3 regions of the Marisediminitalea sp. genome follow, and region 2 is predicted to be linked to each of the others. Evidence: predicted binding sites of a transcription regulator. Region 2 holds the regulator's gene; each other region holds the start of a gene.
What was found. The regulator sigma-54, encoded in region 2, starts transcription at its own class of promoters, with help from an activator protein. The targets are predictions, from matches to a motif close to GTTGGCACGNNNNTNGNNT.
Positions count from the first base shown of each region.

Region 1: nirB (nitrite reductase large subunit NirB) is a predicted target of sigma-54. The motif match lies at 3,976-3,994, and genes of this name have one in related genera.
Region 3: AC4MRN_RS07145 (DUF3192 domain-containing protein) is a predicted target of sigma-54. The motif match lies at 8,063-8,081, and genes of this name have one in related genera.

Region 1 is NZ_CFIDRX010000004.1:3,859-13,820, forward strand. Features, by position in the region: gene AC4MRN_RS01145 (nitrate regulatory protein) at 1-808, opposite strand, end outside; gene AC4MRN_RS01150 (formate/nitrite transporter family protein) at 1,285-2,148, shown strand; gene AC4MRN_RS01155 (bifunctional protein-serine/threonine kinase/phosphatase) at 2,154-3,854, shown strand; gene nirB (nitrite reductase large subunit NirB) at 4,127-6,670, shown strand; gene nirD (nitrite reductase small subunit NirD) at 6,681-7,034, shown strand; gene AC4MRN_RS01170 (nitrate reductase) at 7,050-9,788, shown strand; gene cobA (uroporphyrinogen-III C-methyltransferase) at 9,772-9,962, shown strand, end outside.
Region 2 is NZ_CFIDRX010000069.1:3,574-13,535, reverse strand. Features, by position in the region: gene lptC (LPS export ABC transporter periplasmic protein LptC) at 1-278, shown strand, start outside; gene lptA (lipopolysaccharide transport periplasmic protein LptA) at 247-816, shown strand; gene lptB (LPS export ABC transporter ATP-binding protein) at 816-1,541, shown strand; gene AC4MRN_RS10625 (RNA polymerase factor sigma-54) at 1,610-3,088, shown strand; gene hpf (ribosome hibernation promoting factor) at 3,113-3,400, shown strand; gene ptsN (PTS IIA-like nitrogen regulatory protein PtsN) at 3,413-3,862, shown strand; gene rapZ (RNase adapter RapZ) at 3,893-4,738, shown strand; gene AC4MRN_RS10605 (HPr family phosphocarrier protein) at 4,738-5,010, shown strand; gene AC4MRN_RS10600 (EAL domain-containing protein) at 5,181-7,433, shown strand; gene AC4MRN_RS10595 (pyridoxal phosphate-dependent aminotransferase) at 7,725-8,795, shown strand; gene AC4MRN_RS10590 (hypothetical protein) at 8,969-9,142, shown strand; gene yiaA (inner membrane protein YiaA) at 9,187-9,573, opposite strand; gene AC4MRN_RS10580 (DUF2145 domain-containing protein) at 9,584-9,962, opposite strand, start outside.
Region 3 is NZ_CFIDRX010000038.1:646-10,607, reverse strand. Features, by position in the region: gene AC4MRN_RS07185 (isocitrate dehydrogenase) at 1-821, opposite strand, end outside; gene AC4MRN_RS07180 (HDOD domain-containing protein) at 1,080-2,744, opposite strand; gene AC4MRN_RS07175 (DUF3192 domain-containing protein) at 2,750-3,124, opposite strand; gene ppnN (nucleotide 5'-monophosphate nucleosidase PpnN) at 3,219-4,583, opposite strand; gene AC4MRN_RS07165 (sensor domain-containing diguanylate cyclase) at 4,580-6,088, opposite strand; gene queF (NADPH-dependent 7-cyano-7-deazaguanine reductase QueF) at 6,126-6,977, opposite strand; gene syd (SecY-interacting protein) at 7,117-7,656, shown strand; gene AC4MRN_RS07150 (hypothetical protein) at 7,661-7,954, opposite strand; gene AC4MRN_RS07145 (DUF3192 domain-containing protein) at 8,133-8,495, shown strand; gene AC4MRN_RS07140 (GNAT family N-acetyltransferase) at 8,725-9,363, shown strand; gene AC4MRN_RS07135 (LabA-like NYN domain-containing protein) at 9,957-9,962, opposite strand, start outside.

The sequences.
Region 1 (9,962 bases), on a different contig from region 2:
CATCAATGCGGTTTGTCGCAATGTCATACCAAACTTCGCTTAGCTCTGGCGAGCAATCGCCGCCTTTGGCCAGTGCACAAATCATTTCACGCAGTCTTTGAATGTTATTGGCAATATCACTATTGGCGAGCTCGGCCCACATAGCTTGTTCTTCGGCGTCGGCAAAATTGCTAAAGGTTTCAAAACACTGCTGCTGTGACTCGGTAAGTGCCGTGATGCGATCACACAGTTCACTGTCAAACTGGCTTTCAGCAAAGCCAATGGCCCCCCAGGCTCGCTCTTGTCCCGCGTATTCTTTGCCTTGCATAAAATTAAACAGGGCAACCAGTAAGCGGGTCATTTCAGGATCACTGGCCACATCGGCAGCTTCGAAAATCACATCCAGCAAACCGGCGATTAACCGGCAATAGGCGTTGGTGGATTCCAGTGTGTTGACTTGCAGTGCCGATACTTTTTCCCGCAGGTTGGGCAGGTGATCCATGCCTTGTAACGCGAAGGTGATGCTACTGAGCAGGCGCATCGACTGGCCATTGTCGTGATTGCCCAAATAGAGTGATTTCAACAGGCTGCGGAGGTCTTGCTCGCATTCCTGACTGCTTTCTATTTGATGGTCGCGCTGCGCGGTGAAGCGATCGCCCTTTGAGCCCAGAAATACATTCGACATCCCACGCTCTCGCTGAAGCTGGTGAATCATGTCTTTAATGGCTTCAACGGTACGACAGTTGGACGACAAGTGATGAAGTGCCTGGATTTCCTGGTACTTTGCCGCCAGCAAAAAGCGTTTAGTTATTTCGCTGTGTTTTCCCATAGTGGCCTCAAACAGCTTATTGATAAAACTTTAAAGCAAAAGACGTTCCTGTTTAACGATACAGAGCTATTTTGTTGGAATACCATCAGAAACGATGGGGTTTTGAGCAGTTGTAGCAAAATACACCTTTAGTTGAATGCTTTTTGTTCAGGTAAGTGTCTATTGCGGAGCACTGTTTTGGTGAATTTGCGCCAATTTGGCGCAATGCGTTCAGTTGATGAATATTCGACCAAATTCTGTATTTTTGTTTAAATTGTTGATTTTCATTGATTTAAATTTAATTTTGCAAGTTGGCAAGAAAATTGGAACGGGTGAAGGGCAAGTCTTAGGGATTTGACGACAGCACAGAATTGGACAAAGGCGTCCGCGACTACCTTCCTTGGAAGGTGGTGCGGGCGCTTTTTTGTGCGTGAAAAACGGCAGCGAACGTAGCAGTGAACGCTGTGCACTCTTTTAAAACAGTAAGGTGATTGATTATGGCGTATCTACTTCCTTCGGAGTTTGTGACCAAGATGGTCGACGCGGGTGAATCAAAAATATATATGTCTACCCGCGATACTTTAATTCGGGCATATATGGCGGGTGCGATTCTGGCCCTTGCAGCGGTATTTGCAGTAACCATTGCTGTTCAGACCGGTGTTTTTCTGATTGGGGCTGTATTGTTCCCGGTTGGTTTCTGTATGTTGTATCTAATGGGCTTTGACCTGTTAACGGGTGTATTCGTACTTGCCCCCTTAGCCTGGCTGGCTAAGCGGCCTGGTGTAACCTGGCCACAGATTCTCCGCAACTGGGGATTGGTGTTCGTGGGTAACTTTGCCGGTGCGTTGACGGTGGCATTCATGATGTCATTTATCTTCACTATGGGTTACAACACGGACGGTGGCGCTATTGCAACCAAAGTTGCCAGCATCGGTGAGTCTCGTACACTCGGTTATGCTGAGTATGGTGTAGCGGGTTGGTTCACTATCTTTATCCGCGGCATGCTGTGTAACTGGATGGTGTCACTGGGCGTAGTTGGCGCGATGATTTCGACTAACGTGAGCGGTAAAGTTCTGGCCATGTGGATGCCAATCATGCTGTTCTTCTTCATGGGCTTCGAACACTCTGTTGTAAACATGTTCCTGTTCCCATTTGGTCTGATCATGGGTGGTGATTTCTCAATCCTGGATTACTTTATCTGGAACGAAATTCCAACAGCACTGGGCAACCTGGTTGGTGGTCTGGCATTTACTGGCCTGACACTGTACTCAACGCACTACAAAACTGCGCCTAAGCGCACACTGGTAGGTGGCGCTGCACCAAAAGCTGTACCTGCAGCAAAGGTCAACGATAAGGCATAAGGTACATGTTAGCTGTCCGCTGGGGAGCTTGCTCCAGCAGCGGTATCAAACCAATAAATCAGGACTGTCAGAAACTGACAGTGCCTGATTTTGCCGTTTTACAGCGACGCGGGATAGTCGCCTGTATCGCTGATGGTATTAGTAGCAGCCAGGTGAGCCAGTACGCCAGCGAGCTGGCTGTTACGCAGTTTAATCGTGATTACCTGTTAACCAGTGATAACTGGTCGGCTGCCAGAGCCGCACAAAACGTATTAAAGACGATCAATACGGCTTTATACGTCAAAACCGCACAAAGTCCTTATCAGGGGAATCCGGATAGGGGCTATGTGTGTACGTTTTCCAGTCTTATTCTTCATCAGGATTGTGCAACGGTTGTACATTGCGGTGACAGTACCATCTTGCACTGCCGTGATGAGGTGATTACCACTTTAACACGCGCACACACCGGTGAGTCTGAGTCAGGGCAAACATACCTCGCCAATGCTTTGGGTATAAAACCCGAGCTGGATGTCGATATTCACAGCATGGCAGTGCAACCCGGTGATAAATTTATTTTAATGACCGACGGGGTTAGCGAGTTTGTTGATGCGCAAACGTTATTTGATCAGATGCCGGCTAGCGAGGCGCAGCTAACGGAATATTGTGAGGAAGTTATAGAACAAGCCCTGGCGGCAGGCAGTTCAGACAATCTCACCATTCAGGTCCTGGCAGTAACGGGTGTGACTTCGGATTCAACCATTGCGTTTGATGACAATGGATTCTTGCCCAGAGTCACTCAGCCGACCATTGGGACAAATATTGATGATTGGCATTTGACCAAATGTTTGCATCGGTCAGATCGCAGCGAGGTTTTCGTTGCTCAACATCAAACGTCTCAGCAAATGGCTATTTTAAAAGTGCCTGCGACCACTCACATTGATAATGCCGGTTTCTTAGATGACATGGCAAAAGAAGAGTGGGTGGCACGTATGGTCGACAATCCGCATTTAATGAAAGCGGTGAGTCATGACACACCCAGGTCGGCATTTTATACCCTAACCGAGTATCTCGAAGGGCAAACACTGCAGCAACATTTGCTGGACAATGGCCAGGCGAGTGTCCAACAGGTCAGGGACTGGGCATCGCAACTGGTTGCCGGGTTAACCGCTTTGCATCGCAAAGGGGTGTTACACCAGGATTTGCGTCCGGAAAACCTATTACTCACGTCTTCGGACCGGGTGATTATTATTGACTTTGGCAGTGCCAGTATCCACGGTCATAATTTTCTGGAAGATCCCAATCAATTAATGATCCCTGGCGATCTGCTCTACAGTGCGCCTGAGTATTTTGTGGGGTTGTGGGCAAATGAACAGGCTGATCAGTTTTCATTAACATCGATTCTTTATTATGCCTTGTCTGGCGCACATCCATATGGAACGGCAGTCGCTAAAACGACCAGCTACAGCGCACTGCACAAGCTGCGGTATCAGCGATTATTACAGCGAGATGTGTCTGTTCCTGTGTGGTTAGATGAGACAGTGAAACGAGGCTGTCACCCGCAAGCGGCGAAACGGTATCCAAGTTTGTCTGAGTTGCTGTATGACTTACAGCATCCGAATCCAGCCTATCAGCAAACACTGCCCCTTGCAGAACGTAATCCGGTTAAATTCTGGCAGGGGATATCTGCGGTGTTGGCCGCGTTATTGGCATTGTCTCTTATTCGATAAGGTGGTGCATTCATCAGTGTGGTGCACCGGGAAACGTGTTTTTTGCATTATTTTGGTGCAATAGGTCGATAAGCCCCGGTAATCAATTTTTATAACTCTATGAAAACTAACATTTCTTACTGTTGGCATTGATCTTGATAGTAACTTAATACGATGTAGACTCAGCCGTACTGAGCCATCACACAATTTAAAAGCTAACGCTAAACAGGCAACGGAGCCCATGACCCTTAAAGGTCGTGGGCTTTTTTTTGTCCCCAAGAAAGGTGAACAAAATGACTTCTTCTTCACAACAACGCATCGTCATTGTCGGTAATGGCATGGTAGGCCATCATTTTGTAGAGCAGTTGATCAACAGCCAGCATGATTGCCACATTACGGTTTTAAGCGGTGAAGGCCGTTTGGCCTACGACCGGGTTTATTTGTCGTCGTACTTTGCAGGTAAAACGGCTGAAGATTTAGCCATGACGACACCTGAAACGTATCAGGAGTGGGGGGTTGACGCACGAGTCAATGCTCGGGTAAGTGACATCGATCGCTCTGCCAAAGTGGTTACACTGGAAAGTGGTGAAACCTTTGAATACGACAAGTTGGTACTGGCAACAGGTTCATACCCGTTTGTACCACCGATTCCGGGTAACGACCAACCCCATTGCCTGGTGTATCGTACTATTGAAGATTTGGAAGCTATCAGTGCATCCTCTGCGCAAAGTAAAGTTGGTGTTGTTGTTGGTGGCGGTTTGTTAGGCCTTGAGGCAGCAAACGCATTAAAACAAGCCGGCCTTGAAACCCATGTGGTCGAATTTGCCCCTCAATTGATGGCGGTGCAACTGGACCTGATGGGCGGTGACCAGCTCAGAACGAAAATTGAAGACCTGGGCGTTCAGGTGCACACGCAAAAAGCCACACAGGAAATCGTGGCCGGCGAACATTGTCGTTACCGCATGAATTTCTCTGATGGCAGCTTTTTAGAAACTGATTTGATTCTGTTCTCTGCCGGGATCCGCCCAAGTGACCAGTTAGGTCGCAGCAGCGAGCTGGCAATGGGTGAGCGCGGCGGTATTGTTATTAACAACCAGTGCCAGACTTCTGATCCGGATATTTACGCCATTGGTGAATGTGCATTGTGGGACAACCGCATATATGGCCTGGTTGCGCCGGGTTATGCCATGGCACGCGCAGCGGTAGCCCACCTGACGGGTGGCGAAGGTGAATTTGCCGGTGCCGATATGAGTACCAAACTCAAATTAATGGGCGTAGAAGTAGGCTCAATTGGTGATGCCCATGCAAAAACACCGGGCGCGTTGGTGTATACCTATCACAATCAGCCTGATGGCATTTACAAGAAACTCGTCGTTGATCCAAGCAAAACGCATGTAATCGGCGCGGTACTGGTGGGTGACACCAGCGACTACGATACTTTGTTGCAATACGCGTTAAACGAAATTGCCGTACCAGAAGCGCCAGAGTCGCTCATTCTGCCTTCGGCCGGTGAAGCACCAACATTGGGTGCAGATGCCTTGGGTGACGCAGCAACAATCTGTTCGTGCTACAACGTGTCAAAAGGCGACATTATTGAAGCTATCGACGGCGGCTGTTGCTCTGTAGGAGACGTGAAAGGCGCAACCAGTGCAAGCACAGGTTGTGGTGGTTGTGCAGCCTTATTGAAAAACGTTGTCGACAGTGAGTTAGAAAAACGCGGCGTTGAAGTATCGAAAGCCATTTGTGAACACTTTAATTACACGCGTCAGGAGCTGTACCACCTGATTCAGGTTGAAGGCATCAAGAGCTTCAACGAATTACTGGAAAAACACGGTACGGGCATGGGCTGTGACATTTGTAAGCCTGCTGCCGGTTCTATTTTTGCGTCGGTGTGGAACGACTACATTCTGCAACAGCAGCATCAACCACTGCAGGACACCAATGATACTTATTTAGGTAACATGCAAAAAGACGGTACTTATTCGATTGTACCGCGTGTAGCCGGTGGTGAAATTACCCCTGACAAACTGATTCTGCTGGGTGAAGTGGCTAAACAGTACAATCTGTACACCAAAATCACCGGTGGTCAGCGTATTGATTTATTCGGTGCGCGTGTCGAACAACTTCCGGCTATTTGGGAAGCTTTGGTTGCTGGTGGCTTTGAAACAGGTCATGCCTATGCCAAAGCACTGCGTACGGTGAAGTCTTGTGTAGGGAGCACCTGGTGCCGCTACGGTGTGCAAGACTCGGTTACGATGGCCATTGACCTGGAAAACCGCTACAAAGGCCTGCGTGCGCCGCACAAAATTAAATTTGCGGTATCGGGCTGTACCCGTGAATGTGCCGAGGCACAAGGTAAAGATATCGGTGTTATTGCCACTGAAAACGGCTGGAACTTATATGTATGCGGAAACGGCGGTATGAAGCCTCGCCATGCAGATTTATTTGCAACAGACCTGGACGATGAAACTCTGGTTAAGTACATCGACCGCGTGTTGATGTTCTACACCAAAACCGCAGACCGTTTACAGCGGACCTCTGTTTGGATGGAAAACCTGGAAGGCGGTCTGGAATACCTGCAACAGGTTGTGATTGAAGACTCGTTGGGCATTGGCGACGAACTTGAAGCGCAAATGCAGTTAATTACTGATACGTATCAGTGTGAGTGGAAAACCACCATTGAATCGCCGGAAGCCCTCAAGCGTTTCCGCCAGTTTGTGAACAGTGACGCCACCGACAGTAACATTCAGTTCGTGACAGAGCGCGATCAGATTCGTCCGGCTACCAAAGCCGAAAAGTTTTCAGGTGAAAAAGCCATTCCGGTAGAAATCGTTTAGGAGAACAATCATGCAAGCACAAGAAAGTTATACCCCACAATGGCATGATGTGTGCCATGAAGATGACCTGGTTACCAACAGTGGCGTTTGCGCGCTGATCGGTGAGGAACAGGTTGCTATCTTCCGGATTGTGAACGGCGAAGGCACACAGTATTTTGCGATTAGCAACTGGGATCCTATTGGCGAAGCCAACGTCCTTTATCGCGGTATTGTCGGTTCATTGGGCGGAAAGACAGTGGTGGCATCACCGCTGTATAAAGAGCACTACGAACTGGCTACCGGCACGTGTCTGGAGCGCGATGATGTGAGCGTTAATGCTTACCCTGTTCGTGTTGACGCACAACGTGTATTGATTGAACTGTAACAGCCAGGACTTGCAATGACTTCATTACCCCCAACAGCGAATCCCCAAAGCAGTAAACGACTACTGCAAACAACCTGTCCGTACTGCGGTGTGGGTTGTGGCGTGGATGTAGTACGCCAGGGGGCTGCAGGGCCACAACTCAGTGACCTGCAAGGTAGCCGGGAACATCCGGCTAACTTTGGACGCCTTTGCATTAAAGGTACCCATTTATTGGAAACATTAGGTCAGGACAGCCGCCTGTTGTTTCCCATGGTGAATGGCCAACGCAGCGATTGGCAAACAGCCATCCAAACGGTGGCCGATAAAATGCGCAGCATTCTGGAAACGGACGGTCCGGAAGCCATCGCAATTTACGGCTCTGGTCAGCTGCTGACCGAAGATTACTACGTTGCCAATAAACTGATGAAAGGCTTTATTGGCAGCGCCAATATCGATACCAACTCACGCCTGTGCATGTCATCGGCTGTTGTCGCGCACAAACGAGCGTTTGGTGAAGATATTGTGCCGTGTGACTACGAAGATTTAGAGCACACAGATTTGCTGGTACTAGTAGGTAGTAATGCTGCCTGGACTCACCCGGTGTTGTTCCAGCGTATTGAGCGCGCCAAGTTACAAAACCCCGATATGAAAGTCGTGGTGGTTGACCCTCGCCAAACGGATTCCTGTACGCTTGCCGATTTACATTTGCCGTTGGCTCCCGGTACGGACGCCGTATTGTATTGCGGCTTGTTGAACTATTTGTCACAACACGATGGGCTGGACAACGCATACATTGAACAATCCGTGTCAGGGCTGGAAGAAGCCATGCAGATTGCGAGTGAATGGGATTTGGCCAGAGTAGCGGACGTTTGTAAACTACCTCAGTCTGTCGTTGAAACGTTTTTCCGATGGTTTACCCAACTTCCTCGGGTGATCAGCTTTTTCTCTATGGGCATCAATCAGTCCACTACCGGTGTAGACAAAGGGAATGCCATCATTAACTGTCATTTGGCGAGTGGAAAGATTGCCAAAACCGGCAGTGGCCCTTTTTCGATCACCGGTCAACCTAATGCCATGGGCGGACGCGAAGTAGGTGGCTTGTCTACCATGCTGGCCGCGCATATGGATATTGATAATACTGAGCATCAGCGTATTGTGCGCGATTTCTGGCAGGCGCCGAATCTGGCAACAAAAAATGGATTGAAAGCCGTTGATACGTTTCAGGCCGCGGCTGACGGAAAAATTAAGTGTTTATGGATTATGGCAACCAATCCTGTTGCCAGTATGCCAAATCGCGAATTAATTGAAGCAGCACTCTCGCGCTGTGAAATGGTGATCGTGTCCGATACTGCGGCACAAACCGACACACTTAAATTTGCTGATGTGGTGTTTCCCGCAACGGGCTGGTCAGAAAAAAATGGCACAGTAACAAATTCAGAGCGCCGCATTTCGCGCCAACGTGGCTTGGTGCCGCCAAGTGGTGAAGCAAAGCACGACTGGCAAATCATCAGTGAAGTGGCGTGTGCGTTAGGCTTTGATGAGGCATTTAGTTATCAGCATCCGGCCGAGATTTTTCGCGAACACTGCGCATTAACCGGTACTGAAAATGGTGGGAGCCGTGCGCTGGACTTATCACCATTACAAGACCTGACTGAACAGCAATACGATGCCATGCGTCCACAGCAATGGCCGTTCAGTGAGGCTCATCGTGCAGGTGCAGACAGACTGTTTGCGGACGGTACTTTCTATACCCCAACCGGTAAAGCCCGCATGATTGCGGTTACCCCGGCATTGCCTACCCAGGCTACTTCAGCGGATTATCCCTATGTATTGAATACTGGGCGGGTAAGGGACCAATGGCATACCATGACCCGAACCGGCAACACGGCGCGGTTACTTAAACACATGGATCGTCCGTGGCTAAGCGTGAATAGCGCAGATGCAAAAACACTGGGTGTGGAAAACGGCGATCTCCTGGCATTAAATGCTGCCTGCGCGACCGACACCACGGTGATTCTGCCCGTAACCATTGACGACAAACAGCGAAAAGGCGACATGTTCGCGCCGTTTCACTGGTCTGCGACCTGGGGATCACATTGTAAAGTGGGTGCCTTACTCAACGGTGCCAATGACCCCTTGTCGGGGCAGCCTGAACTCAAACACGGTGCAGTCAAAGCCAAAAAAGCTGACATGGCCTCTTATGGTCTGGTGTACGGCAATGCCGAGTATGTCGGGCCGGTGAGGGAGAGCTTCAGTTATTGGCTGGCTTGCCCCACTGAGGTGGCACACAGTGCTTCTGTTGCGGATGTTAAAGCGCCTCAGGCAGTGTTAGACAGTGTATTTGCGCTGTTACCCAAGGATACACAATGGGTAACAAGGCAATCGGCAGACGCCGTGAGTGTTGTGGCCACTCGGGACGACAAGCTGGTGTTGGCTGTATTGATTAGTGCAAATGCGCTGAATCTGCCTTCAGATTGGCTTGATAGTCTGTTCACTGAAACGGCGCTGTCCGCGGAGCAGGTATCTGCTATGTTGAATCAACAGCCGGATGACGCATTTTTATTAGGGAAACTGGTCTGTAGCTGTTTTGGTGTGCGTGAAAACACCATCAAGCAGGCTATCCAGGACGGTTGTAACAGTGTCGAAGCATTGGGTAAAAACCTCAAATGCGGCACAAATTGTGGCTCGTGCAAAACCGAGCTGGCGGCCTTACTCACTGCTGAGGCTGAATCTTCAACTGACACGGAATCTACCCCTTATGAGCGTATTATTTAACCCTGTTACCGCGCCACTGATCCAAGGGGCGCTTCGTATTCAAAGCCGGTTGCGCAATATCACCCGACGTGATGGTGCTTCCGGACTTGGCAACAATGCTCTGTCTGCACGCGGTCGGTCTGAAAAAGCCGGAGAAGTGTTTATTGTGGGGGCCGGCCCCGGTGATGCCGAATT
Region 2 (9,962 bases):
AAGTCGTCGCCAGTGAAGGCACATTGTACGACAACAACATGATCCAGTTAGAAAATGATGTGGTGATTGTGAGTAAAAACCCGGAAGACTTTGTGCAACGGGTAGAAACCGATTATCTGGAAATAGATCTGGACAAACAGTCCATGGTGTCAGAAGCTCATGTTGAAATCTCCGGGCCTGACTTTCTTATTCAAAGCAACGGATTAAAAGCCGACCTGCTGAATAAAACATATGAGTTAAACCAACATGTACAAACCACTTATCAGCCTGCTAACTAGCGCGACGCTGGCATTCATTGCAACCAGTGCCACTGCCGAGCAGTCGGATTTTAAAAAGCCGATTGAGCTCAAAGCCGAGTCGCAGTTCTTAGACGGAAAAAACAAAAAGTCCGTTTTTATCGACAATGTACAAATAGTTCAGGGCAGTCTGAACATTCTGGCTGACCGGGTTGAGGTAGAAGCCACCGAAGGAAAAGGAAAAGAGGTTTTTTCCGCTACCGGCAAGCCAGCGGTTTACCGCCAGAAGCTCGATGATGGTCGTACCGTAGAAGCCCGCGCGTTTGAAATTCGCTATGAAGTTAGCAGCCGCACGATTTCCCTGAACGGGCAGGCTGAACTGATTCAGAACAGCTCCGTCGTAAAAGGCGACTCCATTGTGTACAACATGGAAAAAGAGCAGCTTATGGCTAAAGGCGATGGCAGCGGCGATGGCCGGGTTACAACGGTATTCAGTACCGAAACCATTGACGCCATTAAGCAAGACAAAAAGCCCAAGAAGCCAACGCCTGACAACGACGACCAGGAAGAGCCGCGCTAATGGCTACCCTTACTGCTAAACACCTAGCTAAGTCCTATAAATCCCGTCAGGTTGTAAGGGATGTAAGTGTAGAAGTCTCTACTGGCCAGATTGTGGGTTTACTTGGCCCCAACGGTGCAGGTAAAACCACGACCTTTTACATGATTGTGGGTTTGGTACCGCTGGATAAAGGCGATATTCGCATCGGCGATATGGACCTTACACGCCATCCAATGCACGAACGGGCCCGCCACGGTATTGGCTATTTACCGCAGGAAGCGTCGATCTTCCGCAAGCTCAGCGTGTTCGACAACATCATGGCCATTTTGCAAACCCGTAAAGATTTAAATGCAGAGCAACGGCAAAATGAAGCCGATGCCCTGCTTGATGAATTCAATATTAACCATATACGTAATAGTACAGGGATGAGTTTGTCGGGTGGAGAACGCCGCCGTGTAGAGATTGCCCGGGCTCTGGCCGCTAACCCGAAGTTTATTTTACTGGATGAACCCTTTGCAGGTGTTGACCCAATTTCGGTTAATGATATAAAGAAGATCATTCAGCATTTACGCGACCGAGACATCGGTATTTTGATTACCGATCACAACGTGCGCGAAACCCTTGATGTATGTGAAAAAGCGTACATAGTGAGTCAGGGTGAACTTATTGCACAAGGCACCGCTGAACAGGTTTTGAGTAATCAAAAAGTGAAGGATGTATACCTGGGTGAGCAATTCAGGCTATAGTTAAGGTAAACATGAAAAAGCTTGATGCGTTACCCCATCCAATAACAGGGCGTTAAGAAAAGAAGTAGATGAAACCATCTTTACAACTCAAATTTAGTCAACAACTTACCATGACGCCGCAGTTGCAGCAGGCGATTAAACTGCTGCAACTTTCTACGTTGGACTTACAACAGGAAATTCAGGAAGCGCTGGACGCCAACCCGTTGCTGGAAGTTGATGAAGGCAGCGACAACGACACTATCGAAAAGAGCAATCTGGATGCCGACAACGACGTGCAGCCCAGTGCAAGTAGCGAAAGCCTGGATACCAACGAAGCATTAGAAAAAAACGAGCTGCCCGACGAATTACCCATCGACAGCACCTGGGATGAGTACTATTCAGCAGGCTCTGCGCCCGCTCCTGGCCCCGCGTCCAACGACGACGAACAAATTTTCCAGGGTGAAACCACCGACAACATTCAAGACCATTTGCTGTGGCAAATGCGCTTAACACCCTTTAGTGACGTGGATCGCGCTATTGCCATCGCCATCATCGACTCAATCGACGAATCAGGTTATTTAACAGTTAGCCTGGACGATATCCTTCAGAGCGTTAATACTGAAGATGAGATGGAAGAACTGGTTGAATTGGACGAGGTGGAATGTGTCCTTAAACGCATTCAAATGTTCGACCCGATTGGGTCAGGCTCGCGCACGCCTCAGGAATGTTTGCTGGTCCAGCTAAAACAATTCGCAGATGACACCCCCTGGCTGAACGAAGCCAAACTGCTAATCGAAGAATACGCCGACCTGCTTGGCAGCAAAGATTATCGAACCCTTATGCGTAAATCGCGTCTGAAAGAAGACGATTTGCGCGAAGCCATGCGCTTGTTACAAACACTGAACCCGCGTCCCGGCAGTGCCTTGATTACCAAAGAGCCTGAATACGTGATCCCGGATGTGTCGGTAACCAAACGCAATGGCCGTTGGGTAGTTGAACTCAACCCGGACAGTTTACCGAAGCTGAGTGTAAATCAGCAGTATGCGGCCATGAGTCGCCAGGCGAGAAACAGTTCAGATTCACAATTTATACGCTCGCACATGCAAGAAGCAAAATGGTTCATTAAGAGCCTGGAGTCGCGTAACGAAACGCTGATGAAAGTTGCTAATTGTATTGTGCAACAGCAACTTGGCTTTTTTGAGCACGGGCCGGAAATGATGAAGCCCATGGTACTGAATGACGTTGCGGAAATGGTAGACATGCACGAGTCGACCATCTCGCGTGTTACGACTCAAAAATACATGCACACACCGCGTGGTATTTTTGAGTTGAAGTACTTTTTCTCGAGCCACGTTGCCACTGAGTCAGGCGGCGAGTGTTCGTCGACTGCAATCCGTGCATTAATTAAGAAACTGGTTGCCGCAGAAAAACCCAGTAAACCGCTCAGCGATAGCAAGATTGCTCAATTGTTGGCTGATCAAGGCATTAAAGTTGCCCGGCGGACAATAGCAAAATACCGGGAATCACTTTCGATTCCACCGTCTAACCAACGCAAGAGCCTAATTTAGGCCGAAATATAAGGAAGACGAACTATGCAAATTAATCTGACTGGTCATCACGTCGAGATAACCGATTCTTTGCGTAATTATGTTGATACTAAATTCAGTAAGCTGGAGCGACACTTTGATCACATATCCAATGTACATGTGATCCTTAACGTAGAAAAATTGAATCAAAAAGCTGAAGCCACCGTTCACCTCAGTGGTGCAGAAGTGTTTGCTTCGTCTGAAGACTCCGATATGTATGCAGCAATTGATAGCATGGTAGACAAACTGGATCGCCAGGTTATCAAGCATAAGGAAAAACTCAAAAAACATTAAGTCACCAACCTTATGAATATACAAGCGTTAGTGAGCCTGGACCGCACCGAGTGTGCGGTTCAGTGCAATAGCAAGAAGCGAATTCTTGAAATCATCAGCGACATTGCTGCTCAGACAAATCCCGAAGTCGAAAAAGAAGCCGTGCTGAGCGCGCTGCTTGGCCGGGAGAAGGTGGGCAGTACGGGTATTGGCAACGGTATAGCCCTGCCCCACGGTCGCTTACCTGAATTAACCAAAGTCACGGCGGTTGTGGTTACGACTACCCCAGCTATCAACTTCGACGCCATTGACGACAAACCGGTCGATATTTTCTTTGCCATTCTGGTACCTGAAAATCAAACGGAAGGCCACTTGCAGACTTTGGCAACAATCGCAGGTAAACTCAGTCAAAAAGAGATTATTAAAGCTATCCGCGGCGCCGAGACCAAAGAAGAGGTAATCGCAGCTCTGTGTGATGGTTGATACACTGGCTAACAAGGAACCAGGCTACACATGAAACTCATCATCATCAGCGGGCGATCTGGCTCAGGTAAATCCGTCGCATTGCGCGCACTGGAAGATCTGGGCTATTACTGCGTCGACAATATTCCGGTTAACCTGCTTCCGACGCTCACCCATACCGTGGTCGACGAGTACGATCAGGTTGCGGTAAGTATAGACGTGCGTAACCTGCCTAAAGATCCTGACGAGTTGGTCGAAATCCTGGATTATCTGCCGTCGTCCTGGGCTATGACCATCGTGTATATCGACGCCAGCGACGATATATTAGTTAAACGATTCAGCGAAACCCGCCGCCTACACCCGTTAGCCAAACTCAACAAGTCACTGGCTGAAGCGATTCAGGCAGAACGCGAGCTGTTAGCGCCTGTTACCGAGCGCGCAGATTTATACATCGACACCGATAACCTGTCTATCCACCAGCTTGCAGAACTCATCCGCGAGCGTATTCTGGGTAAGAAAAGCTCGCGCCTGGTTATGGTATTCGAATCCTTTGGCTTTAAACACGGTATCCCCAAAGACGCGGATTACGTGTTTGATGCCCGATTCTTACCCAACCCGCATTGGGAGCCCGACTTAAAACACTTAACCGGACTCGATTCACCGGTAGAAGCCTTCCTGGGGTCTCAGCCGATTGTTACCAAGTTTATCTGGCAAATTCAGAATCTGCTGACCACCTGGTTACCGCACCTGGAACGCAACAACCGCAGTTATGTCACCATTGCCATTGGCTGTACTGGCGGACAACACCGCTCGGTATTTGTGGCACAATCACTGGCAAAACTCTTTAGCGATAAACACCCGGACGTACAAATCCGCCATCGGGAGCTCAATCGATAATGCGTATCGAAAAAACACTGACTATTGTAAACAAACTGGGGCTGCACGCACGCGCAGCTACGCAATTAGTGCAGTTGGCTAACCAGTTCAACGCCACCATTACCGTCAAAAAAGGCGACAACGAATGCAACGCCAACAGCGTACTGGGATTGATGATGTTAGAGAGTCATCAGGGCGAACAGGTCGATATTATTTGCGAAGGTGATCAGGCCAGGGAAGCCATGGAAGCCGTTGAAACGCTTATCGTTGGACGTTTTAACGAAGACGAATAACCGCCCTTTTTAACCAGACAATACCTTGACCATTCAGTCCACTTCTTTGTTTTAACAAGAATTTTTTATTCCAAACATGTAATTTTTTACTTCATACAACTCGACAAGTCTCTGTATCTGGGTTAACGTCGTCTAATAAAATATTTATAAAATCCAATAAATTATACGTTGTGGCTAGTCGTATACTCACGTTTTTAAAGCAGTACCTGCTTATCGACGATCAGCATCTTCTGACAACCGATGCTGATGTTTGGAAGCTGAGCGTATTGCGAATTATTCTGCTTATCGGCGTAGTATTAACGTCTACTATTGTTGCGCACTCCTCATACATGGCGTACCAACAACAACTCTACTATGTAATCTGCCTGACCTGCGGTTTCACCTTGATGCTGTGGAGCACGCTTGCCCTAAGCAAACATCAGATTCAATTTGCATCAGCCAGTTTAACCTTCATTATTATTGCAGCCGGGCTTTGCATTCTGTTTTTTACCGTGGACCTGGCGTCCTCGCGGTACGGTCTGTTGTTTTTCTTCACGCTGCCCATAATTTTGCGCCTGTTTTACGGTAATAAGGCAGCGCTGATAGGGATGCTTGTCAACATCATTCCTTTTATCATTCTGCTTAGAAATGAACCCATCGCGCCTTTGTTTGGTGTTGATATCACCTTACCAGACACGCACACTTATCTGAGCGCGCTCATCTTCTTGTTCTTTAATTTTTGTTTGCCTGTTGCCGTTATTCGCGTGATGTCGTCTCTGGAGCAACAGGCGAAATACAATCAAAAACAGAGCTTAAAACTGGAAAAATTAGTTAACCGGTATCAGGAAATTTTTAACAATGGTGGTCTGCCCTCCTTCTTTTGTGATGCTCAGGGCAATATCCTTCAGGCAAACCGAAGTGCACGCCGCTTGATAAAAACGTATTCCAGCGGTTGTACTAATTTATATCAATTGTTTGATTTAAAGACACCATTAATGCCAGGAGTAAAACAACAGGCAACTATTTTTAAGCATCCTGATTGCGTGTTTGAGATCCAACCAGCCAGCCTGGAGCACCATAAGAAACAATTGATTCACTGTTTTGACATTTCAAAGAATGCTGCGAAAGTGAAGCGGTTCGAAGATTTCAAAAAACAACAGTTTACAAAACATTATTTTGACAAACTGACAGGCCTGAAAAATCATCATTACTGGAAGCTTGCCGAAACAAACGACACACTTACCGGCCGCTACTGGGTACTGCTGAAACTCAGCAATCTTCGGGATATTAATACCCAGTACAGTTATAACAACGGCGATCAGTTATTGAGCCAAATAGCGCTACTATTAAAAAGCCAACTTCCGGGAGATGCAGGGTTATACCGTTTTCCCGGAGCCAAGTTTTTTGTCAGTATTACGGTTCCGGCAGATACCACCCCGGTGATCACGGAGTGGATAAAGTCCTTCTTACCAACACACCTTGTACATCGCAGCCTGTCAACTCAGGTATCCCTGCACTGGCATGCAGGCATTTATCCATGTCATAACAAAGCGAAACCCGGCAACGTTTTGGAAGCGTGTACAATTGCATTGAGTCAGGCGAATTATCAAAGGCCTTATGTGGTATTCGACCCCAACAGTGTCACGCAAATTCGGCTACATTCACAACATAAAGACAGGGTAAAGTTCTTAATAGACAACAATCACCTCATTCTTTATCTTCAACCACAGGTCAATCTGAATCAGGCCATTGTAGGCTACGAGGTTCTGGCCAGGCTTACTGATCCTGACAGTTCACAAGTATTACCGCCATCAGACTTCATTCCCATTGTTGAAAAATACCAATGGCATGTGTTGTTTAGCCGGAAACTACTGGAAAAGGTGCTGGCCCTGTTATCAGATTGGCCAACCGGCCTTGCGAATGTTCCCATAGCAATAAATCTATCCGGCCCGGAATTACTCGATGATGTTTTTTTCGAAAAGGTGCTTCGCTATTTTACAGAAAACCCCAGCTTGCGAGATAGTTTGAAGCTGGAGCTGACAGAGACGTCGGTATTATCCAGCCATCTGGAGACAAAACGGCGATTAAACTTACTGGCAAACGTGGGAGCAGTGATCATTATTGATGACTTTGGCACTGGTCATGCGTCACTGTCACAGCTTATTGATATGTCAGCATCTGTACTAAAAATAGACCGTGAATTTGTGAACCAAATTGAACAATCAGAGCGTCACAGGAAAATAGTCAATATCACTTTAGAACTGGCCAAAAGCCTGGCGATGGAAACTATTGCTGAAGGCGTTGAGACACCAGCACAAGCACACTTGTTGCAACAAATGGGGGTACGTATATTTCAGGGGTTCCTGTACGGCAAACCAGCCCCGGTCTCTTATTGGTCAAGCAAAAAAAGTAATCAAAAAGTGCATCAGCTTTTAACAAACTGATGCGTTGATGCAGACTTCCCTATAGTAACCTGTCGTTTTTTTTCTCCCATTCATCTCGCTCAGCGTCTCCTACTCCTAATATCATCTGATTGATTTATATAGGGGTATTGCATTGACCGTGATTAATATTTAATCTGGATATTCCGTATACTTTATAACCCTGAACAGAGCAGCCTTATGAAACGTGAAATGCAAAACTTACCTCCTGTTGATTCCTCACGCCGCAAATGGCTAAAAACTGTCGGAATTGGAGCGGGTGCCGCTGCCTTGTCAGCGTGCGTGGATTCTGGTGTGAAAGAGCTAAGTGCAGCCGGTATGCAAACCGAACACTTTCCTTCGGCCACACCAAACCTGAACGACGGTTTAATCCGTCTGTCTTCTAACGAAAATGCTTTTGGTCCATCAAAGAAAGCAGTAGAAGCCATGCAAGGTGAACTGCTGAACCTGTGCCGTTACTCAGACGCAACGGTAAATGTGCTGGTGAAAAAGATCGCGGCACAGGAAGGCGTATCCGAAGACCAGATTATTGTTACCAACGGGTCGTCTCCCATCCTGTTTGGTTATGCCGACTGGATCACGAAAAACGGCAATAAGCTGGTTACGTCCATGGCTACCTACGAGGGTGTGCCGCGCGGTGCAGAGTTTATGGGTGCCGATGTTACCTATGTGCCTCTCGACGCCAACATGGACTTCGATTTAGATGCTATTGAAGCAGCCGTCACAGACGACACCACCGCCGTCTATATTTGTAATCCAAATAACCCCACTGGCCGCGCCGTAGATGCCGCTAAACTGATGGCATTTGCTAAACGAGTGTCACAGAAAGCGCAGGTGTTCATTGACGAAGCCTATATCGAAATGTCAGATGCTTATCCGTCAAACGTGCAGTCAAAACTGGCTGCAGACGGCTACAACGTGGTGATTTGCCGTACCTTCTCGAAAATTCATGCCATGGCGGGTCAGCGTTTAGGTTATGCCATTATGCCGGCAGACCAAGCCAAGCAAATGGGCCGTATGCTGCGTATGGGTGGCGTGAATTACCTGGGCCTGGTAGCAGGTATGGCTAGCATGGAAGACCTGGAAAACCTCAATACCATGCGTAGTCGCGTGGGTACCGAGCGAGCCAAATTAACAGCAGCAGCCGAAGCCTTAGGACGTCCGTATGCGAAGAACCCTCAGGGTAACTTCATCTACATGGATACTGGCATGCCGCACGATGAATTCGCGACGAAGATGCGAGCTTTAGGTGTGAAAGTCGTTGGTCGTACCTGGCCGGGTTACGATACCTGGTCCCGTATCAGTGTAGGCACACCAGAAGAAACCGATGCCTGTGTGAATGCACTAAAAGCCGTCTACGCTTAAATTTCGGCACTTTCAGCTATTCTCATTAGTTTTTAACACCCCACAACCTGACAGGTTGATGGGGTGTTTTTAACATTCTAATTATTTTTCCAGATTACCTTCATCGAATAGTTTCGTTTTAACGAATCAAATGTCTGCGTCATACTTCTCTTCATTGAAAAGAGGAGTCCATTATGAAACCTGCAACCTGGGTGATTACCGGCCTGTTTATCGCCGCTTTTGCTATTACTTATTCGCTGACTGCCAGCACACCGCTAAGCCTGTCAATGGCTGGTGCGTTATCGCTATTCCAGCTCGGCATGTATTGGGTATTGGCTGATTTGCAATTTGCCAGTTCAACACAATAAAAAACGGCTGGCACAAGGTGCCAGCCGCTTTTGTTCGATTAGATTTAGTCAGTAACTTCAGCGCTGTCCCGCACGTTTTTTTGCACCGCGATAGCGGCAAACAAACTTAACGTATACGCCATGCCAAAGAAACCTTTCTCACTAAGTAATAAGTCCGCGTTGATTAGGCCAATCACCAGCAGTGCAATACCGGCCACGGTAGCAGCGACACACGCCACCATATAAGGCTTGGTCACCATAATGCCTGCCAGTTTGTCGCGAATACTTTTTTGCAGTGACACGACACCAAACAGCCCCAGCAGTAATACGGCAAAATAATAGCCTTTTTCGTTTAACATCATGGTGGCGTTGTATAAGCCCACCAGATATGCCAGAGAACCGGTTGCAAGTGCCACGCCTGAGGCAATACTAAACGCTTTGGTTGGTTTCATTGTGCTGTCCTTATAAAGTAATGGTTGAGCCATCGGGCTGCATGATCACAGCTTGCTCTGTCAGGCCATATTGCTGCATATAACGTTGCAGGCTGCCAAAGGTAGCGGTAGCCACTTTTCCTTTGTGGTCGTTCAGGGTAATGCCGTCTGAAAACAGGCCACCCAGTGTCAGTTTGAAACGGCTCAGATTCACAGGTTGAGGCTTAAAATACGCCTGATTATTGCTTTTTATGCGGTCCGGATTGTCGGTTTGATAAATAGCCGCCTGTAACACGTCTAAGGTAAATTCCGTACAGTTCTGGCGATAGCGATTGTGCGGATTCGCCACCACTGAATAATGCGGGTTGTGCAGGGCTTTGTGTTTACCTGATGCAATCAGTGACACTAAC
Region 3 (9,962 bases), on a different contig from region 2:
AGGTTTTTGCCTGCGATATCAGGTGCAGAGCCGTGAACGGCTTCAAAGATTGCACAGTCACCGCCAATGTTCGCGCCAGGTGCCATACCCAGGCCGCCAACCAAACCGGCACACAGATCAGACAGGATGTCACCAAACAAGTTGGTCGTTACAATGACGTCGAACTGGTGAGGGTTCATCACTAATTGCATACAGGCGTTGTCTACAATCATTTCCTTTGACTCGATATCCGGGTACTTTTCACCGATTTCACGAGCGACTTTCAGGAACAGACCAGAAGTCGATTTCAGGATGTTTGCTTTGTGAACCGCTGTTACTTGTTTGCGACCTTCACGGCGTGCCAATTCGTAGGCGAAAGTAACGATTTTTTCAGCGCCTTCACGGGTAATCTTACTCAGTGCTTCTGCTTCAGTGCCGTCTTCAGAGACAACCTGACCCAGGCCTGAGTACATACCCTGCGTGTTTTCACGCACTGTGATAATGTCAATATCTTCGTAGCGCGCCTTGGTGCCTTTAAAGGACAGCACAGGACGAACGTTTGCATACAGTTTGAATTGCTTGCGCAGGCTTACGTTAATTGATGTAAAGCCTTCACCTACTGGGGTTGTTAGCGGGCCTTTCAGGGTGACTTTGTTTTTCGCGATCAGGTCCAGTGTTTCCTGAGGCAGTAATTCACCGTGATTTTCCAGTGCTACCAGGCCGGCATCTGCATAATCGTAGGCAAAGTCACAACCCACTTTGTCCAGAATTTGCGTAGCAGCATCAATGATATCCGGGCCAATACCATCTCCGCGGATGACAGTAATACGTTGTTGAGTCATCAGAGATCCTTAATAACTTGTACTGATTCGTTAGGTAATTTTGCTTTGGGGTAAGTGTAGCGTAAATTTCTGTAATTACAGATTTGAACCGATGACGCTCATTCATACTACCGGTTTTGCTACACCAGAGGGGCCATTATCGTGTGATGTTGTTTTGTGTCTCGCACGCGGCGACACCCTCCACAGCCAGGCGCTAGTCTAAACGATCAGCCCTCAAATGAGTAGTGAATTATGCCTTTAGTAGGGGTTGTGTAGCCGCTATTTATTTGCTGAATGGCGATTGCTGGCAAATTCGTTTAAAGGGCAAGCTAACAGGGCAGAAACCTGACTTCGGATAAGGGATTCCAGTCCAAACAGGTCCGGATAAAGCTGGCGGGTCTGTTGTATAAATTGTTTTGTTGATTCGCAGACAGGTTGATCGAGCAACCATTGCCTCGCCCAGATTATGCTAAGACCTGCAACGCAATGAGCCTGTCGCAGGGATGCAGGTACATCAAGTGGTAGCCTCCCACAACACGCGATCAGTTTCGTTTGCAAGGTTTGCTGCTGCCACGCGGTTACCAGTGATTGCTGATGCTGACGCACTGAAGCCAGCCATTTCTCGGGTTGAGGGTGCAGCAAGGTAGCTACATTAAATAATTGCCGTGGTTGGCGAGGTATTGTGATCTGCACTTTGGTGTAGGGCAATGTAAACAAAGGAGATAATGCAATGGTGACGACCAGGCCGGCACTTTGTGGTGTCAGTGAAGGAGTCGCAGCAGCCAGTTCACTGGCAATTTGCGCGGCAAGCTGGGTTAAGCGACTAAACCAGGGCTGCAATGGAAACGGGTGTTGCGACAAGCGCTGGTAAAGCGCGTGCTGAACCAGCATATGGCCAACCCTATCCAGACCATACGTTAAGATACTTTGTTTGAGATCCTGTACAGGAAGCTGCATCCGATTGTCCTGGGAGGCTGCCTGAGTCAGGAAGGCACTGAACGTCGGTTCAGTACTAATCAGGTCGACAATCTTTTTAATTGCCACATCAGGGTCGTTTAACGCGCGAAGTAGCTGTTCCAACGACGTCGGCGGGCGGCTTACCGGATAACTCGTCGGCACCGCCCACTGGTAGTCTGGTAGGGTAAGTGCCTGCTCGTTATTGTCATTTTCCGTCTGGTAATGGTTTAAGCGCTCAACGATTTGAACCCACTGGGTTAATGACACAGTTTTGCCGTTTTCCGGTGTGATACGGTTGCGTCCGTCCCAGGCAAATTGCTCATTGTGGGGCAGATACAGGAGAACTTGTTCTGGCAATTGGCCAACCAGTAACGCAGTCGACTGCTGATACTTTACCCGACATCCTTCGTGTAAAACGCCAGGGAAAGCCACAAATGGGGTTAATAAACTATTCAGTGAACAACCCGTTCGCAATGAAAGGTGATGCAGCGTATCAGCTACGCACATAGCCGGGGAGCGATGCAGTAACGCTATCCACTGCCAGGAAAGCGCGAAAACATCGTCGGAGTCGTGACTGGCTGCGCCAGTCGATAGCAGTCTGAAAGCCCAGTAGTGCTGGTCTAGCTTGCGCAACTGTGCGGCGACCTTTTGTCTTACGGCAGGCGGTTGTTGCGCTTGTTTTAACTGATAAAAACTCAGTAGCGCCGCAACACCTTGCTGTAAAGTGTGATGGTTCGCATGAGAGCGCATACCCAATAACAGATAGAGGGCAATATGCCTGCGCCAGAGTTTGCTTTGTGGCTGTTGCAGGGAGGCGGGCAGGCAGGCGATAGCAGTCAATAATGGCAATGCGTTTTCCGCTAATGATAACCAGTTGGCACTTATAGTCAGGTAGGCGTTAATTTGACTGGATTGTTTTGCCGGAAGAACAGGAAGCGACAGGCTTTGTTCGGTGATCTCAGCCAGTTGGCTGGCAAAGGCATCCAAACCAGTTAGCTGCTCAGATAGGTTTGATATGCCCCTTCACCCCAGGCAACCAAGGCTTCGTTTTCGAACAACAGTGGCGTGCATTCATCCTGCGTAGTGAGGCCATCGGCGCGTACATGCTGGGTGCGATAAAACATGACCTGAATTTCGCGGCTACCCTGCATCTTGGCTTCAGTGATATCCGGCGCGCCGAGCAGCGCGAGTACTTCTGCGCGAGTAATGCCAAGTTCGAGTTTGGAAATCTGTACTTTGTTGTACTCTTCGCGATCCTGCCAGTCCATGTTCTCCGGCTTGTCCGGATAGAATGCAATTAGCAGAAAGGCCAGCACCGCGTAGGATGCCACGCCAAACAAAATAAGCTTAATAACTTTACTATTCATTTATTTATACGTTGTTAGGGAATGGGTAGTCGCTATTTCAGCAGCTAGTCTACCCTACTTTTTGTGTAGCTGTCAGCACCTTGAATGTTACCGATTATGTCTCGCGGTTTATGGTATAGCACGGCTGATACTCGGTACCGGGTAATTTCATGCGCTGTTGTGCAACAAATTGCTTCAACAGAGCGTCAATACGCGACATGATATCGGCTTCGCCCGACAGGTTGAACGGCCCAAGTTCGCGAATTTGTTTGACCCCTTCGGCTTTCACATTTCCTGCAACTATGCCGGAGAAGGCTTTGCGTAAGTTGCTGGCGAGATCTGACAGCGGCTGCTCGCGATGCAGATTAAGTGCAGCCATGGTTTTGTGGGTAGGCGTAAAAGGCTGCTGAAAGTCATCTTCGATCTTCAAAGACCAGTTGAAGCTAAATGCATCGCCCATGGCCAGGCGGTATTGTTCCACTTTTTTACTGCCCTGACACAATACCCGTGCGACTTCTGCCGGGTCGTCAATAATGATTTGGTACTTGCTCTGCGCTGTTTTACCCAGCGTGGCTCCCACAAAGTCGTGAATGGCTTCGAAGTAGCTTTCACTGCCGGCCGGACCGGTGAGTACCAGAGGATAAGGCTGCTGGGCATTTCGCTCGTGTGACAAGATGCCCAATAAATACAACAACTCTTCTGCGGTTCCCACACCACCCGGAAAAATCACAATGCCGTGTGCGATACGCACAAATGCTTCCAGACGCTTTTCAATGTCTGGCATGATCACCAGTTCATTAACAATGGCGTTAGGCGGCTCAGCGGCAATAATACTGGGCTCTGAAATTCCGATATATCTACCTGCTTTATAGCGTTGCTTGGCATGGCCAATGGCTGCGCCCTTCATGGGGCCTTTCATGGCGCCGGGCCCGCATCCGGTGCAGATATTCATTTCCCGCAACCCTAACTGATAGCCTACTTCCTTGGTGTATTTGTATTCGGTTAATCCAATCGAGTGACCGCCCCAACACACGATGGTGTTGAGTTCATTGTTAGGCTCAATAACCTTAGCGTGGCGTAACATATCGAACACCATATCGGTGATGCCGCTGCTATCCAGTGGGGCTTGTTGATGTACGAAAGCGTACTTATTGCCCATGTAGAGCATGTCGCGTAAAACGGAAAACAGATGCTCGTGGACACCCCGAACTAATCTGTCATCCACGAAACCCACTTCCGGAGGGTTGATCAATTCGAGTTTAACGCCGCGTTCGCGCTTGATAAGTCGGATGTCGAAAGAGTCGTAAGGGGAAAATAAAACTTCGTAGTTATCTTCGTCAACGCCACTGTTAAGTACAGCCAGACAGCAGTTGCGAAACATGCGGTACAGCTCACTGTTGGTGGTGTCTTCGAGTTTACTGACCTCAACCTGAGACAGCTGACTCATCCAGCCAACAGGGTTTAACTGAATTTTTTTCATGCGGATTCCTGTACAACTACCTGGTTACGGCCTCCGGCTTTTGCTTGGTACAAACATTTGTCAGCGCGCTCGAATGCTGTATCGAGCTCTTCACCTGTGCGGCACTCCGTTCCACCAATAGATACCGTAACGGTTAATCTTTCCTGCTTGAACTTAAAGGGTAGCTGGGCCAGCCCAATTCGCAACTCATCCAGTCTATTCGTCAGGTTGTTGATGCTCAGCTCCGGTATCAGCAAAATGAATTCTTCACCTCCCCAACGGGCTAGAAATTCATTAGTGTGAAGACGACTTTTCAGGTATCTGGCTATCGCCTGCAGCGTTTTATCGCCCGCCGCGTGGCCGTATTGGTCGTTGATCCGTTTAAAGTGATCAACGTCTATCACGGCAATACTCATCGGTGTTTGTTGCTGCTGACATTTCTGCCAGTCTTTATGAGCACGTTCGTTATAGGCCATGCGGTTTGGCACTTTGGTGAGCGGGTCGGTATACATGTTCACACGCTGCTCAACCAGCTTTTTACGATAGGAGTCGGTTTGCTTTTGTAACGAAGACAACTGCTGCTGCATCGACACAAGCAGTGTCATCAAGCCTTCCTGTTCTTCTCTGTCTGATTCTTCCCCTTGAGACAACGAATTACTCAACTGGCCGAGATAATGTTGTGCCTGCTCTTTTAGCTGATCGACATTTTGTTCGCCTTCCAGGGCGTCGCCCATGTCTTCCAGTACATTTCTTAGTGACTGTTGACGCGTTTGGCGCGCTTCAAAGCTTTCTACGCTTTTGCTTATGCTGTCGGTAACTTCGTTGTTGATGTTCCCCAACGCATTGTTGAGCCGGTGGATGATTTTACCGGCGGTACTTGCTTCAGTCACGGTTTCCTGCACCATGATGCGGATTAACAACAAGCAACTGCTAAGCAAGTCTTCTTCAGTCAGCTCCTGATTTATGCGCTCACGTAAAGAAGCTATATAGGTGTCGTCCGGGTTAACCCGGGCATAGGTCTGAAGCAGGTGCGATAACTCGTCAATCAGATCCTGCTTGAGTTTTAGCGTTGTATTATTTGCTTCTGGTTCTTTGTTTTCTAACGGCACAGCTTCAGCTGACAGTCCGCCTTTGTAACAGGTAATAAGCTTTTCGTACAAAGGCAACACCTGACCCACAGACGCAATGGGCTTGGAGAGCGCATTCGCCACCCCTAATGCTTTCTGGGTCAGTGTTGTGTCGATTATATAGCGCTGGAAATCTTTGGTATCAGCCTCTAACTGACGGATCCATTGTTGCGTTAGGTTTTTTAGATTAGTCGGCTCCAGCATAAACAACTGGTTAATTTTATTGATGCTGACCGTTGCCAGCGTGTAATCGACTTTTCCGCTCAGATGACTGCGAAGTTTGCTTAACTCGGCATCGATATCGGGCGACAAGCCTTCATAAAAATTAGTCAGTCTGACGATAAAACCTGCTAGCTGCTCGTTATTATTCTTGAGCGATTGCAACTGCTTTGCGTCCATTTATGTTATGTCCTGTTATTAGCAAGGGCAGGGCAAGTTACTGCCGGGCCTGACGATCGTTTTCTATATCAACAGTATAGTTGCTGCGCAGAGGATTGATATCTAATCCACCACGCCGCGTGTAGCGCGCATAGACAGCTAATTTCAATGGTTTACACCGAGCCATTAAATCACAATAAATACGCTCAATACATTGTTCATGAAACTCATTGTGCTGGCGAAACGAGATTAGGTAAGCCAGCAACCCTTCATGGTCGATTTTAGGTCCCTGATAACGGATTTGAATACTTGCCCAGTCGGGTTGACTGGTGATCAAGCAGTTGGATTTTAACAGATGACTCACCAGTGTTTCTTCTGCGTGTTGAGAGGTATCACTGTTAAGCAGCGAGGGGGCTGGAGAATATTGTGTAACGTCAATGTCCAACTCGTCGATACATGTGCCAGTCAGGTTCTTTACGGGTAAATCATCGAATTGTTCCGGTCCAAACAGTGTGACGGCGACGGGAGCGTCAGCGCAGGCGCTCAAGTCTTTCTCAAGACACGCTGATACGTCTTCACGCGAGTTGAATTTCGTTTGATTGAAGCTGTTAAGGTACAGCTTGAATGACTTGGATTCGATCAGGTTGGCAGAGGTGACGGGGACCCGACATTGCAAAATAGCAACCTGAGGCTTACCTTTTGCATTTAACCAGGACAGCTCGTACCCATTCCAAATATCCACGCCCTCAAATGGCAGTGGCGCTGTGACCCCAATTTGGTCGCGGCTCAGCGAGCGCGGCACGCTTTGGAGCAAGTCTGGCGTGTATTGTTCAATGTAATCGACACTTTGTCCCAGTGTCAGGTGAGTAGGGAGAGAAAGTTCTTTTTTTTGCTTTGATAGTTCAGTCATGCAACCAATCTGGCTCCATATCGATGAAAACAGGGTAGTGATATCGTCACCCCCTGACATCAGGCGGCACGTTACGGGTATATCAACTACCGAATAATTTTATTACTATTGTGCCAAGTATAACGAAAATGGAAACGCAATGGAGCAAATCGTTCAACAATCATTGCATAACTTAGTACAAAGGCTCCGGGCTGAACAGCACAATTCAGAAGACCGGTTTACCGTTGAATACGATTCAGACTGGCCATCGGTTTGTTATCTTAGCGAAGCGGCCACAGGGGACCAGGTAAAATGGCAGCCAGTGGCTATGGATACCCCGCTCAGCTTTGCCAACATAGAAAACGCCCTGCACATCACATTAAACGAACAGTATTGCCATTTTTTTACCACAAACTGGAGTTTTAATTTGTTAACCCAGGCCAGTGAAGGCCCGTGTGAGTTACTGCAAGTGTGTAATCAGGAAGATTTTGAACGATTGCAACAAAATCTGATTGGTCATCTGATGATGAAACAGCGGCTAAAGCAGCCTCCGACGTTATTTTTTGGCCTGACTGACGAAGAAGATTTCATCCTGTCAGTAGACAATGCATCCGGTGAGGTTGTTTTGGAGCAGGTGGGCAAGCATCCGGTACGCTGTCTGGCACCGGATTTAGCGACATTTTTAGACGGCTTGCGCTAGCTTATTACACGTCCAGCCTGGCCAGTCGGGCTTCCATTACGCCTATGGCTTGCTCAAGTTGGGATACCCGGGCTTCCAGTTCAACTATACGTTCTTTGTCTGATAACGCCTTGGGAGCCGGTTTTTCTGCCTCACGTTGTTGATGCTGATTAAACCGTTTAATGACTTCGATGGCTTCCAGTACGCTGACTTTAAAAGGCGCTTTTCCCCTTAAAATACCAACGCTGGGTGTTTGGCCGGCCTCAGCCAGGCTTTTACACACAGCAAACAAGGTTTCAAATTTTTCTTTGTCGTTCATAAAAATTACAATTGTGGTCAGAAAAGCTAGATAATTGCTTATTTTGCCTAAAAGTTGAATTTGGGCCAAGTGTGATTTTAAAAAAATCAATAAAATCAATTGTTTATTTTTGGCCCCGATCTTGATTGCATTGTAGCAATAAAACAACGCATTCAACTATGCAAAACAAGGACTGAAAATGAAAAAAATATTATTAGCTACTGCTATGGCGGCCCCGCTGTTACTTTCAGGTTGTGTGATTTCCGTTGGTGATGACGACGGCAGACACTACAACGCGTCCTGGGAACAGCGCGAATATAACAACCGTAAACACATATCTAAACTGGAACTGGATGCGCATTATGAAGATGTAACCCGCAGTATGGGCGTGGCTGACTTCAATGAGCTGTTAAGGCAGGACGGCCATACCTACCGGGTACTGTATTACCGCACTCAGCGGGCGGCTGATGACGGCATCACCACAAAAGACGAATGCACGCCATTGGTGTTCGAAGACAACCGCTTAATTGGCTGGGGCGATGAAGCGCTTCGCAAACTCTAACGGTTACGCTAGCTAAACGTATTTAGTTAGCTGGCAAACGAGTGACTTAAACAAGAAGGGAGCGCAGCTCCCTTTTTTGTTAATATTTAATTTTTAAAATTAACAAAAAATTTACTTTTGTTTGGTTTTTCAGATAAAGTGAGGATTACTGTGCATTTTCGACCGTGAGTCGTATTCAGTGTTTATGCGTATAACTATTGTTTAATAGGTCTATCCGGGAGATTGAATCATGGTCCAAGCAGATACATCACCGCAACTCGACAGCGTCCGTGCTGCTTATCTATCAGCAGAAGATCTCAAAGTCGCGGCGTCAATTATTTATAACGCCTATCACGATGATCCTATTTTTCTTGAGATATTTCAGTCTGAACGGGAAGGGTATGAGTCCCGATTGCGTTCAGCTATTCGCGAGGAACTAACCGCATTTTGGGAAGCCGATCAGCCAATTATTGGGCTGTTTGATGAGGGAAGATTACTTGCAGTAGCCTGCCTGACCAGCCCCGACAACTCCATTGGCGCGGGCCGTTACTGGCATTGGCGTTTAAAAATGTTACTGACGACAGGGTATTATGGAACCCGTCAAATGCTGGAAAAAGAAGAAAAAATCCGTAATGCGATGCCTGCACAGAAATACCATTTACTGAGTTTTATTGCGGTTCACCCTGATCATCAGTCACATGGCCTGGGCCACTTACTTATGCGCGCAATAGACAGTGTATTACTAGAGCATCGTGACTCTGAAGGTGTAGGCGTGTTTGTTACTGTGCCGAAATACGAGTCTTTCTTTGCTGATGGTTTCTACCAAAACGTCGCGCAGGTAGAAATCACCACAAAAGTCGGTAATGTGATGTTCCGACCACGCCCTTAGTATCTGAGTTTTAACCTGCCTTATTCAAAAGTTTAAGACTGTGTCACACAGCTTTGTACGAAATGTCTTACAAGGTTGTGAGACATTGTGGCTTTGTTCAAGTAAATTTCACTGACTTTGTTTTTTAACTAGCTGAAATTAAATAAAAAAAATTTATTAGACTTTTGTCGTAGCCGATAAATTATTTTAATGTGGCAGAACGGTAATAGTAATCTATTCCTATCGGCGTACTATGTACTTGTCACATGGAAACACGACGAGTCAGGATGACGCAGGGAAGACCATAGGACTGTTCAGGGATGAGCAAGATGAAACAGGCAGTTTCATCCAAGGAAAGCAAGGACCGGCCAGGAGGCCAACACGGACAACCCCAGGATGGGGAATGCTACACGCAGGATGTGTAGCGTAGAACGGAAAAATGGAAAGGGACCTGCTTAGGAAGAGCAGCTCACTCAGGATGGAGTGAGAAAAGATGGAAAGGGGCGGATACGGATTTTAATCGGGACGATTTTAGTCGCAAAGGAACGCTGAGAGGGAAGCTCAAAATTCACAGAAAACGATGGCTCAGGCCATCGTTTTTTTTTGCGTATTATTTACAG